3 regions of the Kitasatospora sp. NPDC059160 genome follow, and region 3 is predicted to be linked to each of the others. Evidence: riboswitches for the same ligand, from Rfam matches in the RefSeq annotation. Region 3 holds a riboswitch; each other region holds the start of a gene.
The links. A riboswitch is a leader RNA that binds a small molecule or an ion and turns the genes downstream of it on or off. The one in region 3 is predicted to bind thiamine pyrophosphate.
Positions count from the first base shown of each region.

Region 1: linked by a shared signal. The riboswitch ahead of ACFXOZ_RS17810 (purine-cytosine permease family protein) and the one ahead of thiO (glycine oxidase ThiO) in region 3 are both predicted to bind thiamine pyrophosphate.
Region 2: linked by a shared signal. The riboswitch ahead of thiC (phosphomethylpyrimidine synthase ThiC) and the one ahead of thiO (glycine oxidase ThiO) in region 3 are both predicted to bind thiamine pyrophosphate.

Region 1 covers NZ_JBHZCN010000037.1:2,555-8,185, forward strand. Annotated here, with positions in the region: gene ACFXOZ_RS17790 (bifunctional DNA primase/polymerase) at 1-204, shown strand, start outside; gene ACFXOZ_RS17795 (DUF5926 family protein) at 422-1,405, opposite strand; gene ACFXOZ_RS17800 (ATP-binding protein) at 1,565-2,152, opposite strand; gene ACFXOZ_RS17805 (glycerophosphodiester phosphodiesterase) at 2,394-3,218, opposite strand; gene ACFXOZ_RS17810 (purine-cytosine permease family protein) at 3,298-4,710, opposite strand; TPP riboswitch at 4,703-4,851, opposite strand; gene ACFXOZ_RS17815 (S1C family serine protease) at 5,060-5,631, shown strand, end outside.
Region 2 covers NZ_JBHZCN010000065.1:23,274-28,904, forward strand. Annotated here, with positions in the region: gene ACFXOZ_RS25975 (LysR family transcriptional regulator) at 1-70, opposite strand, end outside; gene ACFXOZ_RS25980 (VOC family protein) at 209-595, shown strand; gene ACFXOZ_RS25985 (DUF4241 domain-containing protein) at 717-1,976, opposite strand; gene ACFXOZ_RS25990 (DUF5994 family protein) at 2,036-2,482, opposite strand; gene thiC (phosphomethylpyrimidine synthase ThiC) at 2,617-4,431, opposite strand; TPP riboswitch at 4,426-4,561, opposite strand; gene ACFXOZ_RS26000 (DUF5326 family protein) at 4,718-4,918, opposite strand; gene tenA (thiaminase II) at 5,100-5,631, opposite strand, start outside.
Region 3 covers NZ_JBHZCN010000074.1:37,712-43,342, reverse strand. Annotated here, with positions in the region: gene thiE (thiamine phosphate synthase) at 1-477, opposite strand, end outside; gene ACFXOZ_RS28315 (Rv2175c family DNA-binding protein) at 477-842, opposite strand; gene ACFXOZ_RS28310 (NAD(P)/FAD-dependent oxidoreductase) at 885-2,084, opposite strand; TPP riboswitch at 2,208-2,320, shown strand; gene thiO (glycine oxidase ThiO) at 2,324-3,499, shown strand; gene thiS (sulfur carrier protein ThiS) at 3,496-3,735, shown strand; gene ACFXOZ_RS28295 (thiazole synthase) at 3,739-4,536, shown strand; gene pknB (Stk1 family PASTA domain-containing Ser/Thr kinase) at 4,625-5,631, shown strand, end outside.

The sequences.
Region 1 (5,631 bases), on a different contig from region 3:
CCTTCGGTGCCAGGATCGTTGCGCTACCACGGGCCGGGCGGCTTCCTGCCGCTGCCGCCCGGCGGCGGGGCCGGGAGGGTGCGCTGGGTGCTGGCGCCGCGGCCGGCCGCGGCCGGTGGGGTCCGGTTGCCGCAGGTCGGGCCGCTGCTGGGGGAGTTGGTGGAGGCGACGGTCCGGCTGGACAGCGGGCGCTCGACGTACTGACGGATCGCCGGGTCGGGCCGGACTCCGGGCCCGGTGGTGCGGGGCGTTCCGGAAAAGAAAAGATCCGGCCGCTGGCGACGGGGGATGCACCAGCGGCCGGACTCTTTAGACAGTAACAAGGATCCGCGCCCGCGCCAATTTCCAAGACGCCCTCCAGGCCCGGAAATTGCGGCTTCCCGGCGACAATGTGACGCGTATCACCCGGATCCTGCGCGCTTTAGTTCAGGGTGACCTGACGGTTCACCAGGTTCGCGCGGGCGCGCCGCTCCTCGGCGGTCAGCTCGGTCGGGTCGGCGAGGACGGCGGCGAGCCGCTCGCCGAACTCGGCGGCCGGCTTCTCGCAGTCGGCGGCGGTCATGGCGAGCGGGAGGTCCCACACCGGGACGGTCAGGCCGTGCGCGCGGAACGAGCCCACCAGGCGGGTGTCCGCGCCGAGCGAGGCCTCGCCGGCGGCGTTCAGCCGGGCCAGCGCGTCCAGCAGCCGCTCCTCGGGCACGGTCATCACCCAGCGCAGGTGGTTCTTGTCCGGGGTGCCGCACCAGTAGGCGGCGTCGACGCTCGCGAGCTTCTCGGTCGGGATGGCGGAGGCGTTGGCGCGCTCCAGCGAGGCGGCGACCTCGCCGGTGGCGGTCTCGGCGTCCTCCAGCCAGAACTCGAAGCCGGTGTGCACGGTGGGCGTGAACGCGGCGGAGGCGTCCAGCAGGTCCTGGAGGCGGCGGCCGCCCGGGACGGTCCGGCGGGCCGGGACGGGGCTGCCGGGCTCGGTGGCCAGGGCCAGCTCCAGGGCGTCCGCGAGGTCGCGGCTGAGGTCGCCCGAGGAGGACTGGGTCTGCAGGCCGAGCAGGATCGAGCCGTCGGGGCGGCGCAGGGCCGGCCAGGCCAGCGGCAGCACCGTCGCCAGGGTCACCGACGGGACGTCGCCCCCGGCGGTCGCGGTCACTCCGGCGGCCAGCGTCAGCGGCACCGTGGCGGCGGGCACCAGCTCGCGCAGCGCCACCCAGTCGGCCTCGCCCGGCAGGCCCTCGAACGGGCGGTGAACCAGCTCCTGCACGGCGTGCGAGGCCTCCCGGCCGTGGCACGCCTTGTAGCGGCGGCCCGAGCCGCAGGGGCAGTCCTCGCGGGCCCCGACCACGGGGATCTCACCCGTGACGGCGGTGGTGGACTGGCGCTGCGGCGCCTTCTTGGCGGCCTTCTTGCCCATGCTGCGGCTCTCCCGGGGACGGTGGTCCTGTTTCACGGGAAGCCTACTGAGGTTCCCCCGGCGCGCGGGAACGCGCCGGGGCGGGCGCCGGTCGGACGGGTGCCGTACGCCCTGGTGCCGTACGCCCTGGTACCGGTCGGACGGGTGCCGCTCGGACGGCTACGCGCTGCGGGCGGTGCCGCCCCCGGTGCGCCGGGCGTGCCGGGCGCGGGCGGGCAGCGCCGCCCAGACCGTGACCTCGCCGGGCGCGTCCCGGACGCCCCAGTCGCTGGCCAGCTGGTCGACGATGGCCAGGCCGCGGCCGCCGCGCGAGGTCAGCGAGGGGCTGGCGGGCAGCGGCCGGGTGGCCGCGCCGCCGTCGGTGACCTCCAGGGTGAGCACGCCGTCGGCGTGCATCTGCCAGCGGACCAGCACACCGCCGGCCGGCTCGGCCGTGTCGTCCTCGGGCTCCCGGCCGCCCGGTGCCGGGTGCGTCCCGGAGGGGACGCCGACCAGCACCTGGTCCACCACCTCCGCCCGGGCGCCGCGGCCCAGGGCGGGCAGCGGGCCGAGCGGACGGGCGTACCGACAGGCGTTGCTCAACAGTTCGGAAAGGATCAGAACAGCATCATCGATGACCGGTTCCGGTATCTGCCGGTCACCCAGATCTCGACGCAGTCGGCGCCGTGCGACCCCGACACTCGCTGGGCCGTGCGGCACTGCCATGGTCGATGAAGTCGGCACTTCACGCGCCACCATCAACGCCACCCCCGGACCTCCTTCAGCGTATGCCGAGGGATGGATGCCCCTTGGTAATGCGTCGGAAACGACTGTCGGAGGATCCTGCGGGCCCTTTTCCGGCGGCGCGACTCAGGGTCGACAAGAGGTCATTCCGTGCTCACCCTCCGTCGCCCGATCGCAAGAATTCCGGCAATACCGTGCGCGGAAGGTTTGACTGCCGACCAGGGTGATCAGGTTTCCCCGGGTACCCGGGGCGCCCGGCCCCGGCTCAGCGGCCGAGCTGGGCCAGCACCTCGGCGGGCCTGTTGGTGATGATCGCGGAGACCCCGAGCTCCAGGCAGAGCTCGACGTCGGCCGGCTCGTCCACCGTCCACACGTGCACCTCGTGGCCCAGCTCGCGCAGCCGGGGCACCAGCTGCGGCTTGGCCTTGATCAGCTCGATGCCGGGGCCGGCGATCCGGGCCCCGCCCGGCAGCGGCTGCCCGGGGCGCAGGCGGCCCAGCAGCGGCAGCATCCGTTCGATCAGGAACACCCGCCGGTAGTCGGGCGCGGCGGCGGCCACCCGGTTCAGCGCGATCGAGGAGAAGCTCATGATCCGGGCGGACGGGCGCTCGCCGTCCGGCGCGGTGCCGATCTTGTACCGCTCCAGGGTGCGCAGCAGCTCGGCCTCGACCCGGCCGCGGAACCGCACCGGGTGCTTGGTCTCGATCGCCAGGTCCACCGGGCGGCCGCAGTCCACCACCAGTTCGAGCAGCCGCTCCAGCCGCAGCACGCCGCGCAGCTCGGGGTCGGTGCTGGGCCGGCCGGTCTTCCAGGCGCCGAAGTCGTACGCCTCCAACTCGGCCAGCGTCATCGCGGAGACGGTGCCGCGGCCGTTCGAGACCCGGCCGATCCGGCGGTCGTGCACGCAGACCAGGTGGCCGTCGGCCGTCACCCGCACGTCGCACTCGACGGCGTCCGCGCCCTCGTCGAGCGCGCGCCGGTACGCCGCGAGGGTGTGCTCGGGCAGGGCGTGGGAGGAGCCGCGGTGGGCGATCACCTGGACGGAGGGCGTGGTGCGCGCCGCCGCCGAGGGCAGTTCTGGGCTGGTCACGGCCCCAACGATAGGGGGCGCGGGTGAACCCGGGGCGAAGCCGGTCCCAACCTGCGGGGCCGGCTCCGCCCCCGGTGCGTCAGGCCCGGGCGGTGCGGCGGGTCAGCGGGGTGAGGCCCCAGGTGACCAGCGCCGGCACCAGGAAGGCGAACAGCGAGGCCGAGGTCCACTCCTGCGGGGTGAAGTGCAGGGTCCGCTGGGCCGAGGTCCAGAAGTCCACCCATCCGTCGCCCACCGCGGTCGGCGCGATCAGCTGGTAGACGGCGAAGCCCAGCACCCACGGCAGCAGCATCAGCCAGCGGGACGGTGCCCGCTCGGAGAGGTCCCAGCCGTGCCGGCCGGCGCCGAAGAAGTAGTCCACCGCCAGCACCGCCAGCAGCGGTACGAAGACCGAGCCGATCAGGCCGAGGAAGTTGCTGTAGGTGTCGGTGAACCGGTCGATGCGCAGCGCCAGCACGGTGGTCAGCACGCCGATCCCGCCGCTCAGCACCCGGCGGTCCACCCGCGGCAGCAGGTTCTGCAGCGACATCGCGGTCGAGTAGACGTTGGCGAAGGACTGGTCGGTCTCGCGCAGCACCAGCACCAGGAGGAACAGCCAGCCGGCCCAGACACCGAGGAAGGAGTCGAAGATCCGGCTCGGGTCGCCGTCGGACTGGAGCAGCGCCATCAGGCCCAGCACGTAGCACCAGACCTGGGCGACGGTGTAGCCGGAGAAGCTGCCCCAGAAGGCCGACTTCGGGCTGCGCGAGTGCCGGGTGTAGTCGGCGGCCATCGGGACGAAGGAGATCGACACCGCGATCATCGCGTCGGTGGCGCCCAGGAAGCCGTGCCAGTTGCCCGCGCCCGGGTCCGGCACGCCCTGGCGGCCCAGCTGGACGGTGAAGTACACCATCGCGACCGCGACCGCCCCGGCCACGAAGCGGCGCAGCACCGCGATCGAGCCCAGCGGCCAGATCGTCAGCGCGGTGGTCAGCGCGCCCGCGAGCAGCACGAACAGCCAGCGGTAGTCGCTGGTGTGGGCGACGGTCTGGGCGCCCGCCGCGATGGTCAGCAGCTCGAACACGCCCCAGCCGACGCACTGGACGATGTTCAGCACGGTCGGCAGGTAGGACAGCCGGGTGCCGAACAGGCCGCGCAGGTTGGCCATCGCCGGGGCGCCGGTGCGGGCCCCGATCAGCGCGGCGACGCCGAGCATCGCGGTGCCGACCGCCGTACCGGTCACGATCGCCGTCACCGCGGCGGCCAGCGACAGCTCGCTGCCCTTCTCGCCGAGCACGGTCGCGGCGGTGGAGAAGCCGATCAGGCTGACGCCGAGGTTCATCCACAGCGCGAAGTGGTCCCGGAAGCGCAGGGTGCGCGGCGGCTCGGTGTCCAGGACCAGCGGTGCCTCGACGCGGTGGTCCAGCAGCGCGGCGCCGGCGCCGGCCGGGTCCGGCGGGAAATCCTTGGACGCGGGCGCGCCCGGAGAAGAGGATGGCGAAGCAGGCGGCATGGCCGATACTCCCTACGCCGGCATTACCCGGACAGGTTCCGGCGGTCAGCGCCCCCTCGACGGTCCGCCGGTCACTGGCCTGGCGTACGGTCGACATGCGCACTCTCAGCCTGGTCGGTCCAAGCTCCCGCGTGTCAGTTTGGAGCGACAGGCTAACCGGCACGGGTACGAACGCCAAAGGCCACGGGGTGCGCGGTCCGCATCGCGGGACGCCCGGCGGGGGTGGGGAGCCCCGGTTGTCGGTGGCGGCTAAGGATTCTTATGAGTTATTCAGAGGGGTCCTTACGGCAATCGAATCGCCGGTGCGAAAAACTATGGTCCTTGGTTCTGTCAGCTATGGAGGTCGTCCGTGAGCACCGAGCGCGAGGTTGGGCCCACCGGGCCGCAGGGGGAGCAGCCCGCGGGGGCCCCGGAGGCGGCGGGTGCCGTTCCCGACGGCACCGCTCAGGGCGGCCACAAGCCGACCATGGCCTTCAGCCGGGTTCCCGAGCCGAAGGACGAACCGGTGGACAACCCGGTGGCCGGGCCGGTGGACGGGTCGGCCGACGCCGCCCCGGCCGACAGCGGGCACCAGCCGACCATGGCGTTCGGCCGGGTCCCGGAGCTGGCCGCCGCGAGCGCGGCGGCCGAGGCCGCCCCGGCGGAGGGCGGGCACCAGCCGACCGTCGCCTTCACCAAGGTGCCCGCGCCGGAGGCCCCGGCCGCGCCGGCCGCGCCCGCCGTCGAGGAGCCCGCCGTCGACCCGGCCACCGGCTACATCGACGCCCCGCCGCCGGTCCTGCCGCCCGCGCCGCCCGCCCCGGCCCCGGTCGCCGCCGCTCCGGCCGCGCCCGCCCTGCCGCCGGGCACCCCGGGCACCAACCCGTACGCGACCCCGACCCACGGCGTGCCCGCCGCCGGCGCCCACGAGGGCTACGGCGT
Region 2 (5,631 bases), on a different contig from region 3:
CGGCGGTCCGCCCGAAGTGCAGCTCCTCGGTCAGGGCGAGGAAGACCTCGGTCTCCAGCCGTTCCAGCATGCCGCCCCACCCTTCGACCCGGCATCGTTTAACCGGGCTCAACGATCGTACGGTGATCCGCCATTGATGACCGCCCCGGGCCGGAGGATCGTTGACCCCGTCACCGCACGAGAACCCACACCACCGGAGCCGATCACCATGCGCGTCGTCGCCCTCGACCACCTGGTCCTCAACGTCGCCGACATCGAGCGGTCGCTCGCCTTCTACACCGGCCTGCTCGGCCTGGCTCCCGTCCGGGTCGACGAATGGCGCGCCGGGAAGGTCTCCTTCCCCTCCGTCCGGGTCAGCGGTGAGACGATCATCGACCTCTTCCACCGTCCCCGCCACGAGTCCAACGTCGACCACATCTGCCTCACCGTCGAGCCCCTCGACTGGCAGGAGGTCGTCGACTCCGGCGTCTTCACCGTCCTCGACGGCCCCGGCCCCCGCTACGGCGCCCGCGGCACCGCCACCTCCCTCTACGTCCAGGACCCGGACGGCAACACCGTCGAACTCCGCTGGTACCCGCAGGACACCACCGGCTGAAAGAGCAGGGTGCCGCCCCGGACCCTCGGGGGAGGACCGGGTCGGCACCCGCAGTACGCCTCAGGACCGCTCGTCCGGACCGTTGGTCCCGGGCACTCGTCCGGGCGCTCGTCCGGGCCGCTCAGACGATCTTCAGATGGGGCAGCCAGTCCACCTGGACGATGACGCACACCACGCCCCCGGACCCGTCGAGGCCCAGCCACACCGGGTGGGTGCCGTCGCTGTCGGTGGCGAACGCGAGCAGGTCCGCGCCCGACTCCTCGTCCACGGTCCGCAGGAAGAACCCGGAGCCGGAGTCGAGGTCCTCACCGGCCTCCCCGTCCCGGTCCACCAGGGCACGCCGGAACCGCTCCTGGAGGACCGGCCAGGCCCCGGCGTCCGCGAAGCACCCCGTCGCGCCGTCCGTGCTGAACCCGTACGCCTCGCCGTCCCGCAGCAGCCTGAGGTCGTCCCCCTCCCCGAGGGCCATCGTCCAGGAGTCGACGGGTCCGTCGCCCACCCGCAGCCGGAGCGCTGGTGTCCCAGTGCGCTCGACCCAGGCACCCTCGAACTCGCAGTGGTACCCGAACCCGATCGTCGCCACCTCCGTCGGGTAGCTGCCGGGCAGCACCTCGACCGTGATGTCCGGCCGCCCGGTGTCGAGCGGATCGGCCACCGCCAGCCGGCCGCTGGGGACCCGCAGGCGTGGGCCGGCCTTCGGCTCCAGCACCACCATGTTCTCCCGGTGATCGCTGGTGGTGAGCCGGGTGCCGGGCACGAACAGGGCGGGGAGGTCCCCCGGCCCGCCCGGGCGCGGCGGGAGCCACGGCTCCGCCGCGGCTGCGGACACCGGCTCCGTGAGCGGCGCCGCGGTGGGCCGGACCGTGCCGTCGAGCCCCCACCGGTCGGCCGAGAGGAGCGGCCAGTCGTCGAAGTCCGGCCGCCGGAGCCAACGTTCCTCCTCGGAGGCACTCGGCACGGTCACCGTCCTGGGCCCGGCGTCCCCTCGGGGCCGGTGCGACACCCGGCCCCGTCCGCCCGGGAACAGCTCGACCGCCATCCGGTCGGCGACCCGGTCGAACTCCGGTGCCTCCGGGCCCGAGTAGCCCCAGCGCTCGTGGTACCTCCGCAGCAGCCGGCCCTCCTCCAGCAGCCGCAGCTCCAGGTGCTCCACCCGTCGCCCGTGCTCGTCGTACACCCACACACCCGCGTAGTGGTCCCGCCACGACACCAGGCGCACTTCGAGCGGCACCGAACGCCCCGCGCTCCGGTACACCACGACGTACGGCAGGCCCGCCGCGTCCCGGGCCCGCGCCTCCTGCGGCCGCAACGCGCCCACCGCGGCACCCGCCGCGAAGTCCCACCCCTCGGCATGGCCCAACTCGACCACCGGACCGCTCACCCGCACGCCTCCTCGCTCATCGGTCCGAGCAAGGTACCGGAGCCCGCCGACAGCCCGGTTCAGTGCAGCAGTTCCGCGGCCGGGGTGTGGTTCCCGGTCGCCGAGGCGCCGGCCATCGCGGCGGCCGCCGTCGCCGGGGCGGTGCCGGGCGGCACCACCAGCAGCAGGAAGTGGTCCTGGAAGCCCCGGGTGATGCTGATCGTCGCATCGCTGCCGGGGAACCAGTTGATCTTGACGGTCAGGCCGTTCGCCGCGACCGACCTGGGCACGCCGTCCCAGGCCGAGGTGTCGAGGCCGACCCGGACGATCCGTCCGAAGTGGGCGCCGAGTGCGGTGATCAGGTCCGGCAGTTCGGCGAGGACACGGTCCGAACGGGGCCACCAGGCCCCGTCGAAGACGCCGTCCCGCGTCATCGTCGGCTCCAGTTCCAGCCGCGGGAGCAACGGGACGCCCGGGACCGGCCACGGCCCGGAGGCGAACGAGCTGGGGAGAGGAATCGGCATCATACGGAGCCGCCCGTCCGGTCCACGCGGGACCCATCACCACCCAGGGCGACGTCGGCGCTGCTGCCGGTGTTCGGAATGTCCTCGGTTACCCCCACGCTACTCCGCCGCAGCCTCCCCCGGCGCCGGTCAGCGCGTCAGTCGACCAGGGGGAGGTAGACCTTGTTGCCCTGGGCGGCGAACTCGGCGGACTTCTCGGCCATGCCGGCCAACGCCTCGGCGTCGAAGTCCGTCGTGACGGCGGTGGAGCCGTCCCCGTGCTCGTCGCGGATCTTCTGGGAGATCTTCATCGAGCAGAACTTCGGGCCGCACATGGAGCAGAAGTGCGCGGTCTTGGCCGGCTCGGCGGGGAGGGTCTCGTCGTGGAAGTCGCGGGCGGTCTCCGGGTCGAGGGCCAGGTTGAACTGGTCCTCCCAGCGGAACTCGAAGCGGGCGTCGGAGAGGGCGTCGTCCCAGGCCTGGGCGCCGGGGTGGCCCTTGGCGAGGTCGGCGGCGTGGGCGGCGATCTTGTAGGTGATCACGCCGGTCTTGACGTCGTCCCGGTTGGGCAGGCCCAGGTGCTCCTTGGGCGTGACGTAGCAGAGCATCGCGGTGCCCCACCAGGCGATCATCGCGGCGCCGATGCCCGAGGTGATGTGGTCGTAGCCGGGGGCGACGTCGGTGGTGAGGGGGCCGAGGGTGTAGAACGGCGCCTCGTCGCAGATCTCCTTCTGGAGATCCATGTTCTCCTTGATCTTGTTCATCGGGACGTGGCCCGGGCCCTCGATCATCACCTGGACGTCGCGCTCGCGGGCGATCCGGCCGAGCTCGCCGAGGGTCTGCAGTTCGGCGAACTGGGCCTCGTCGTTGGCGTCGGCGATGGAGCCGGGCCGCAGGCCGTCACCGAGCGAGAAGGTGACGTCGTAGGCGGCCAGGATGTCGCAGAGTTCCTCGAAGTTGCTGTAGAGGAAGTTCTCCTGGTGGTGCGCCAGGCACCAGGCCGCCATGATCGAGCCGCCGCGGGAGACGATGCCGGTCTTGCGGCGCGCGGTGAGCGGGACGTACCGCAGCAGCACGCCCGCGTGGACGGTCATGTAGTCGACGCCCTGCTCGCACTGCTCGATGACGGTGTCGCGGTAGACCTCCCAGCTGAGCTCCTCGGCCCTGCCGTCGACCTTCTCCAGCGCCTGGTAGAGCGGCACGGTGCCGATCGGCACGGGGGAGTTGCGCAGGATCCACTCGCGGGTGGTGTGGATGTTGCGGCCGGTGGAGAGGTCCATGACGGTGTCGGCGCCCCAGCGGGTGGCCCAGGTCATCTTCTCCACCTCCTCCTCGATCGAGGAGGTGACGGCGGAGTTGCCGATGTTGGCGTTGATCTTCACCAGGAAGTTGGTGCCGATGACGGCCGGCTCCACCTCGGGGTGGTTCACGTTCACCGGGATGACGGCGCGGCCGCGGGCCACCTCGTCCCGCACGAACTCCGGCTCCAGGCCCTCGCGCAGCGCCACGAACTCCATCTCCGGCGTCACCACGCCCCGCTTGGCGTAGGCGAGTTGGGTGACGGCGACGCCGCCGCGGCCACGCAGCGGGCGGCGCGGGCGGCCGGGGAAGACCGCGTCCAGGTTGCGCAGGTTCCCGCCGCGCGGGGAGGTGTGCTTGATCCCGTCGTCCTCGGGGCGCGCCTCGCGGCCGTCGTACTCCTCGACGTCGCCGCGCTGGCGGATCCAGGCGTCGCGCAGGGCGGGCAGCCCGCGCCGCACGTCGGGCTCGTACGCCGGGTCGGTGTACGGGCCGGAGGTGTCGTACAGCGGCACGGTCCGGCCGTTGGTGAGCTGCACCTCGCGGTACGGGGCCCGCAGGTCGGGGCGGGATCCGTCGCGGTAGGCCTTGCGCCAGGCCGGGGTGGGGTAGCCGGTGCGCTCGCTGCTGGGCGTGCTGCGGGCAGGCTGCGGCTGTGCTTCGAACGTGGTCATCTGACCTTCACTCCCTACGCCGGCATTACCCGGTCCAGGTTCCTGCGGTCGACGCAGCCGTCGGTCCGTCCGTCGACGGTCCGGTCAGCGTCCTCTCAGCCCGGTGCTCCGAGCTCCCGCGTCGCAGGCGGTGTTGCCTGCACATGACGCCAACACGGTAGCGAGCCGATCGCCGCAGGTCCAGACGGTCCCCGAAACGGATCCGCGGGGGGAACGGCCGAGGCCCGGCCCCCGCGAACGGGGTGCCGGGCCTCCGGAGGTGCTCCGCGCGGTGCGCGGAGCGGGGTCAGTTCTTGGCGGCCTTCTTGACCAGGATCACCACGGCGGCGGCGATGCCGACGACCACCAGCAGCTTGATCACGATGCTCAGCAGGGCGCCGACCACGCCGAACACGAAGGCGATGACGTTCCAGGCCAGCACCAGGACCAGCACCGGGATGACGATGTTGCGCACCCAGGAGGGCAGCGACTTCCAGAGCTCAGCCATGTCGGTTCCTCTTCTCCCCTCGGGTCGGCCGCCGTCCGGTAACCGCATCCCGCTTGCTTTCGATGCTTCGAGCTTACGGCGGCGGAAGCGGCGGAACGAGGGCCTTCGGCCCGGAGAGAACCCCTAGATCACCCCGATCCCACCCCCCGGGGGGACCCCCGAGAAACGGCGGGGGAACGGGTCAGACCGGCCAGCGCTCGCCGCGCCAGGCGGCGTCCCAGAACATCCACTCGTAGCGCGAGGTGGTCGTGAAGTGCTCGACCACCCGGCGGCGTTCGGCCGCCGAGAGCTCCTCGCCGAGCCGGTCGGTGAGCGCCAGCACCCGGCGGACCACGGACTGGAAGGCCTCGTCGCCGTAGGTGGCGATCCACTTGGCGTACAGCGGGTCGGGGGAGCCCTGGGCGAGCAGCGCCTCGCCGACCCGGGCGTAGATCCAGTAGCAGGGCAGCACCGCGCCGAGCGCCTCGGCGAAGGACCCGCCGTACACGGTGGCCAGCAGGTAGCTGGTGTAGGCGCGGGTGGTCGGCAGCACCGGTTCGGCGGCGGCCTCCTCGGCGGTGCCGCCGAAGGCGGTCAGGAACTCGGCGTGCATGCCCTGCTCGGCGGCGAGCGCGCCGACCGCGTCGTCGGCGAAGGCCCGCACGTCGGCCTCGCCGGGGGCCTTGGCGGCGCAGACGGCGAGGGCGCGGGCGTAGTCGCGCAGGTAGTGCGAG
Region 3 (5,631 bases):
CGCGTACGAGACCAGGCCGAGGCCCGGCGCGTGCCGGCCCGGCTTGGTCGGGGTAGGCCAGACCGGGCCGGTGCAGAAGTAGTCCACGCCCGGCTCGGCGACCGCCGCGTCCACCTCGGACTCGGCGTGGCAGGAGCGGCCGATCAGCACGTCCTCGCCGAGGATCGCCCGGGCGGCCGGTACCGGCAGGTCGTCCTGGCCGAGGTGCAGCACGTCGGGCCGGGCCGCGTGGGCGACGTCGGCGCGGTCGTTGACGGCCAGCAGCTTGCCGTGCCGGCGGCAGGCGTCGGCGAAGACCTCCAGCGCCGCCAGCTCCTGCTTGGCCTCCAGGCCCTTGTCACGGAGCTGGACGATGTCCACCCCGCCGGCCAGCGCCGCGTCCAGGAACTCGGCCAGGTCGCCCTGCTCGCGCCGGGCGTCGGTGCACAGGTAGAGCCGGGCGTCGGCCAGGCGGGCCCGCAGCGTGTCCGCCGCCATCAGATCAGCATCGCCTGGGCGCGGCGCTTGACCTCGGTGCCGCGGTTCTCCCGGAGCGCCTGGATCGGGCTGCCGGGCAGCGACGGGTCCTCGGTGAAGAGCCACTCCAGGATCTCCACGTCGTTGTACCCGCAGTCCCGCAGGACGGTCAGGGTGCCGGACAGGTGCTTGACCAGCCCCTGGCCGTCGATGAACGCCGCCGGGACCTGCAGCGACTTGTTCGGCCCGCGCCGGACGGCGATCAGGCCACCGTTCTTGACCAGGTCACGCACTTCGGTGACCCGGACCCCCCACTGCTCCGAGATGTCGGGCAGGTACACCCACTCGGTGACCAGGGCTTCAATCTTGCTTTCGATCTCACTCACGCCACCAGACTGCCACCTCCGCGGCCCGCCGCGCACCAAGTGCTACCCGGCGACGGCTCCCTTGAGCGCCACCGAGGGGTCCGCGGCGAGCGCCCGGTCGAGCACCGCACCGCGTTCGATCAGCTTCCGGCCCTGGGTGAGGTCGCGCGGCCGGTCCACGGCCAGCAGCGCGCTCGGCACCCCGTCGCGCAGCCAGAGCACCGACCACGCGGACTCCTGCGGGCTGCCGCGCCACAGCAGTTCGTCGCCCTCGGCGTGCCGGCCGGCGTACTGGACCATCCGCCCGAACTGCTCGGACCAGAAGTACGGCACCGGGTCGTACGGCGTGTCCGCCCCGAGCACGGCGGCGGCCGCGGCGGAGCCGGACTGCAGCGCGTGGTCCCAGTGCTGGACGGCCAGCCGGGCGCCGGAGCGCGCCGAGGGGTAGCTGACGCAGTCCCCGGCCGCGAACACCCCGGGCAGGCCGGTGCGCAGCCGCCCGTCCACCACGACCGCGCCGGAGGCGTCCAGCTCGACGCCCGAGCCGGCCAGCCAGCCGGTCGCGGGCCGGGCGCCGATGCCGACCACCACCTCGTCGGCGGGCAGGTGGGAGCCGTCGGCCAGCAGCACCGCCCCCGGCTCGACGGCGGCCACCCCGACCCCGCAGCGCAGGTCGACCCCGGCCTCGGCGTACCAGGCGGCCATCGCCGAGCCGACCCCGGTCGGCAGCGCGCCCGGCACCGGCGCCGGACCGGCCTCGACCACGGTGACCTCGCAGCCGGCCTGCCGCGCGGCGGTGGACACCTCGGCGCCGATCCAGCCCGCGCCGACCAGCACCAGCCGCAGGCCGGGGCGCAGCAGCGCGCGCAGCGCCAGGGCGTCGTCCAGGGTGTGCAGCAGATGGGCGCGCTCGGCTCCGGGCAGGGCGCGCGGGGTGGCGCCGGTGGCGATCACCAGCGCGTCGTACGGGAGGTCCCCGCCGTCGGTGTGCAGCACGCCGGGGGCGAGCCCGGTGGCCCGGCGGCCGGTGAGCAGCTCGATACCGAGCCGCCCGTAGTCGATGTCCAGGGTGGTGGCGTCGGCCTTGCCGAGCAGCACGTCCTTGGAGAGCGGCGGCCGGTCGTACGGCGCGTGCCGCTCCTCGCCGACCAGGACGATCCGCCCCCGCCAGCCGCCCTGCCGCAGCTGCAGGGCGCACTGCGCCCCGGCCAGCCCGGCCCCGACGACGACGACCACCCGATCCGTTCCGCTCAGCTCTGCCACGCCCGTCACTGTACCCAGCGCCGCTGAACCGGCTCTGAGCCGCTCATCCGCGGAGCCGGGCGGGCGGCCCCGTCTCACGCCTCGCACGGCCCTTCGGGCGGGCCGATCCCCGGAGTTAAGGTGGACGCACCACACGGGAGCCCGGCGGACCGGGCTGAGAGGCGGGCTGGCACGGCCTGCGACCGTCCGAACCTGATCCGGGTCATACCGGCGAAGGGAGAAGAGCAGCTTTGTCACGCATGCCATCGGGCAGCCGCGCCGACGTGCTGGTGATCGGCGGGGGCGTCATCGGCCTCGCGGTCGCCTGGCGCGCCGCGCAACGCGGGCTGCGGAACGTGATCGTGGTCGACCCCGGCCACGGCCGGGGGGCGGCCGGGGTCGCCGCCGGGATGCTCGCCCCGGTCACCGAGCTGCAGTACGGCGAGGAGCCGCTGCTGCACCTGGGGACGGCCTCCAACCGGCGGTACGAGTCCTTCGCCGCCGAGCTCACCGAGGCCAGCGGCGGCCTGGACACCGGCTACCGCCGGTGCGGCACCATCGCCGTCGCGCTGGACTCCGACGACCGCGCGGAACTGCGCGAACTGCACGCCTTCCACCTGCGGCTGGGCCTGGACTCCAGCTGGCTGACCGGCCGGGAGGCCCGCCGACTGGAGCCGATGCTCGCCCCCGGCGTGCGCGGCGGCCTGCACGTCGCGGACGACCACCAGGTGGATCCGCGCCGGCTGCTCACCGCCCTGGTCGCCGCCTGCGAGCGGGCCGGCGTCCGGCTGCACCGGGCCGAGGCCGTCGAGCTGCTGGTGGACGGCGGCCGCGCGGTCGGCGCCCGGCTGGACGACGGGGAGTCCCTGGCCGCCGAGCAGGTGGTCCTCGCCGCCGGCCCGCACAGCCACCGGCTGCCCGGCCTGCCCGAGGGCGTACTGCCCGCGGTACGCCCGGTGAAGGGGCAGATCGTCCGGCTGCACGTCCCGGAGGCCTACCGGCCGTTCCTGTCCCGCAACGTCCGCGCGGTGGTGCGCGGGCAGCACCTGTACCTCGTCCCCCGGGAGAACGGCGAGCTGGTGATCGGCGCGACCACCGAGGAACAGGGCTACGACACCACCGTCACCGCCGGCGGGGTGTACGAACTCCTGCGCGACGCCCACGAGTTGGTACCGGGTATCACCGAACTCCCGCTGCGCGAGACCTCCGCCGGGCTGCGCCCCGGCTCGCCGGACAACGCCCCGCTGCTGGGCCCGACCGCACTGCCCGGACTGGTCGCCGCCACCGGCCACTACCGCAACGGCGTGCTGCTCACCCCGGTCACCGCCGACCTGCTCGCCGACTACCTGGCGACCGGCGAAGTCCCCGACCTGGCACGGCCGTTCACGCCGACCCGGTTCTCCCCCGAAACCCCCGTCGCGAAGGCCTGCGCATGACCGAGACCGCCCCGAACGAGACCGCCCCGAACGAGATCGCCCTGACCGTCAACGGCGAGCCCCGCCGGGTGCCCGCCGCCACCACCCTCGCCGCACTGGTGGCCACCGTCAGCGCCGCCAACACCGGCGTCGCCGCCGCCCTCAACGAGGCCGTGGTGCCGCGCGGTTCGTGGCCCGGGACGACGCTGGGCAGCGGCGACCGGATCGAGATCCTGACCGCCGTCCAGGGAGGCTGAACCATGGCCGACGACCTGCTGACCATCGCCGGGACGACCTTCTCCTCCCGGCTCATCATGGGCACCGGCGGCGCGCCGAGCCTGGAGGTCCTGGAGCGCGCCCTGCTCGTCTCCGGCACCGAACTGACCACCGTGGCCATGCGCCGGGTGAACGCGAGCACCCAGGGCTCCGTCCTGGACGTGCTGACCCGCAACGGCATCCGGGTGCTGCCCAACACGGCCGGCTGCTTCACCGCCGGCGAGGCGGTGCTGACCGCCCGGCTGGCCCGCGAGGCGCTCGGCACGGACTGGGTGAAGCTGGAGGTGATCGCCGACGAGCGGACCCTGCTGCCGGACCCGATCGAGACCCTGGAGGCCGCCGAGACGCTGGTCGACGACGGCTTCACGGTGCTCCCGTACACCAACGACGACCCGGTGCTGGCCCGCAAGTTGGAGGACGTCGGCTGTGCGGCGATCATGCCGCTGGGCTCGCCGATCGGCTCCGGGCTGGGCATCCGCAACCCGCACAACTTCCAGCTGATCGTGGAGAGTGCGGGCGTCCCGGTGATCCTGGACGCGGGCGCCGGCACCGCCTCCGACGTCGCGCTGGCGATGGAACTGGGCTGCGCAGCGGTGATGCTCGCCTCCGCGGTGACCCGGGCCCAGGACCCGGTGCTGATGGCCGAGGCGATGCGGCACGCCGCCGAGGCGGGCCGGCTCGCCCACCGGGCCGGCCGCATCCCGCGCCGCTTCCACGCCGAGGCCTCCTCGGCGATGGCCGGCCGCGCCGACCTGGACACCCGCGAGCGGCCCGCGTTCTGAACCCGTCGCGGATGTCACAAGCCGGTCCCGGAGGCGGTGTCCGCCGGGACCGGCCCCCGCCCGCCGCACTAGACTCCCCCGAGTGGACATGGCACTGCACGACCCCTTGATCGGCACCGTGCTCGACAACCGGTACCGGGTCGAGCAGCGCATCGCGACCGGCGGGATGTCCACCGTGTACCGGGCCACCGACACCCGGCTGGACCGGGTGGTCGCCCTCAAGGTGATGCACCCCCAGCTCGCCGGGGACGAGGGCTTCACCGCCCGCTTCATCCGCGAGGCCAAGGCGGTCGCCAAGCTCACCCACCCCAACGTGGTCAACGTCTTCGACCAGGGCGCGGACGGCGGAAACGTTTTCCTCGCCATGGAGTACGTGCCCGGCCGCACCCTGCGCGACCTGCTGCGCGACCGCGGCGCGCTGTCCGTCCGGGCCGCGCTGGACGTGCTGGAGCCGGTGCTCGCCGCCCTCGGCGCCGCCCACCGGGCCGGGCTGGTCCACCGGGACGTCAAGCCGGAGAACGTGCTGATCACCGGGAGCGGCCTGGTCAAGGTCGCCGACTTCGGCCTGGTCCGGGTGCTCGGCAGCGCCGACGGCGCGCCCACCTCGACCAGCACCGCCACCGGCGGCACCGTCATGGGCACGGTCTCCTACCTGGCCCCCGAGCAGATCCTCCCGGACGCCCCCACCGACCAGCGGGTGGACGTCTACGCGGCCGGCATCCTGCTGTACGAGATGCTCACCGGCCGCCGCCCCCACACCGGCGACAACCCCGTCCAGGTCATGTACAAGCACCTGCACGAGGACGTCCCCGCCCCCTCGCTGACCGCCCCCGCCGTCGCCCCGGCGCTGGACGCCATAGTGGCCGGCGCCTGCGCCCGGGCCGCCGACGCCCGCCCGTACGACGCGGTGGAGCTGCTCGCCGCCCTCCAGCGGGTCCGCCGCACGCTCACCCCGGAGGAGCTGGACGCCGAGCCGCCGGCCTCCACCCACCCCAGCCCGCGCTACCCGACCAGCGAGCCGACCTCGGTGATCCAGCCGCTCCCCGGGCCCGCCGACGCCCCGCCGGCCGAGCGCACCAGCGTGCTGGAGGTGCC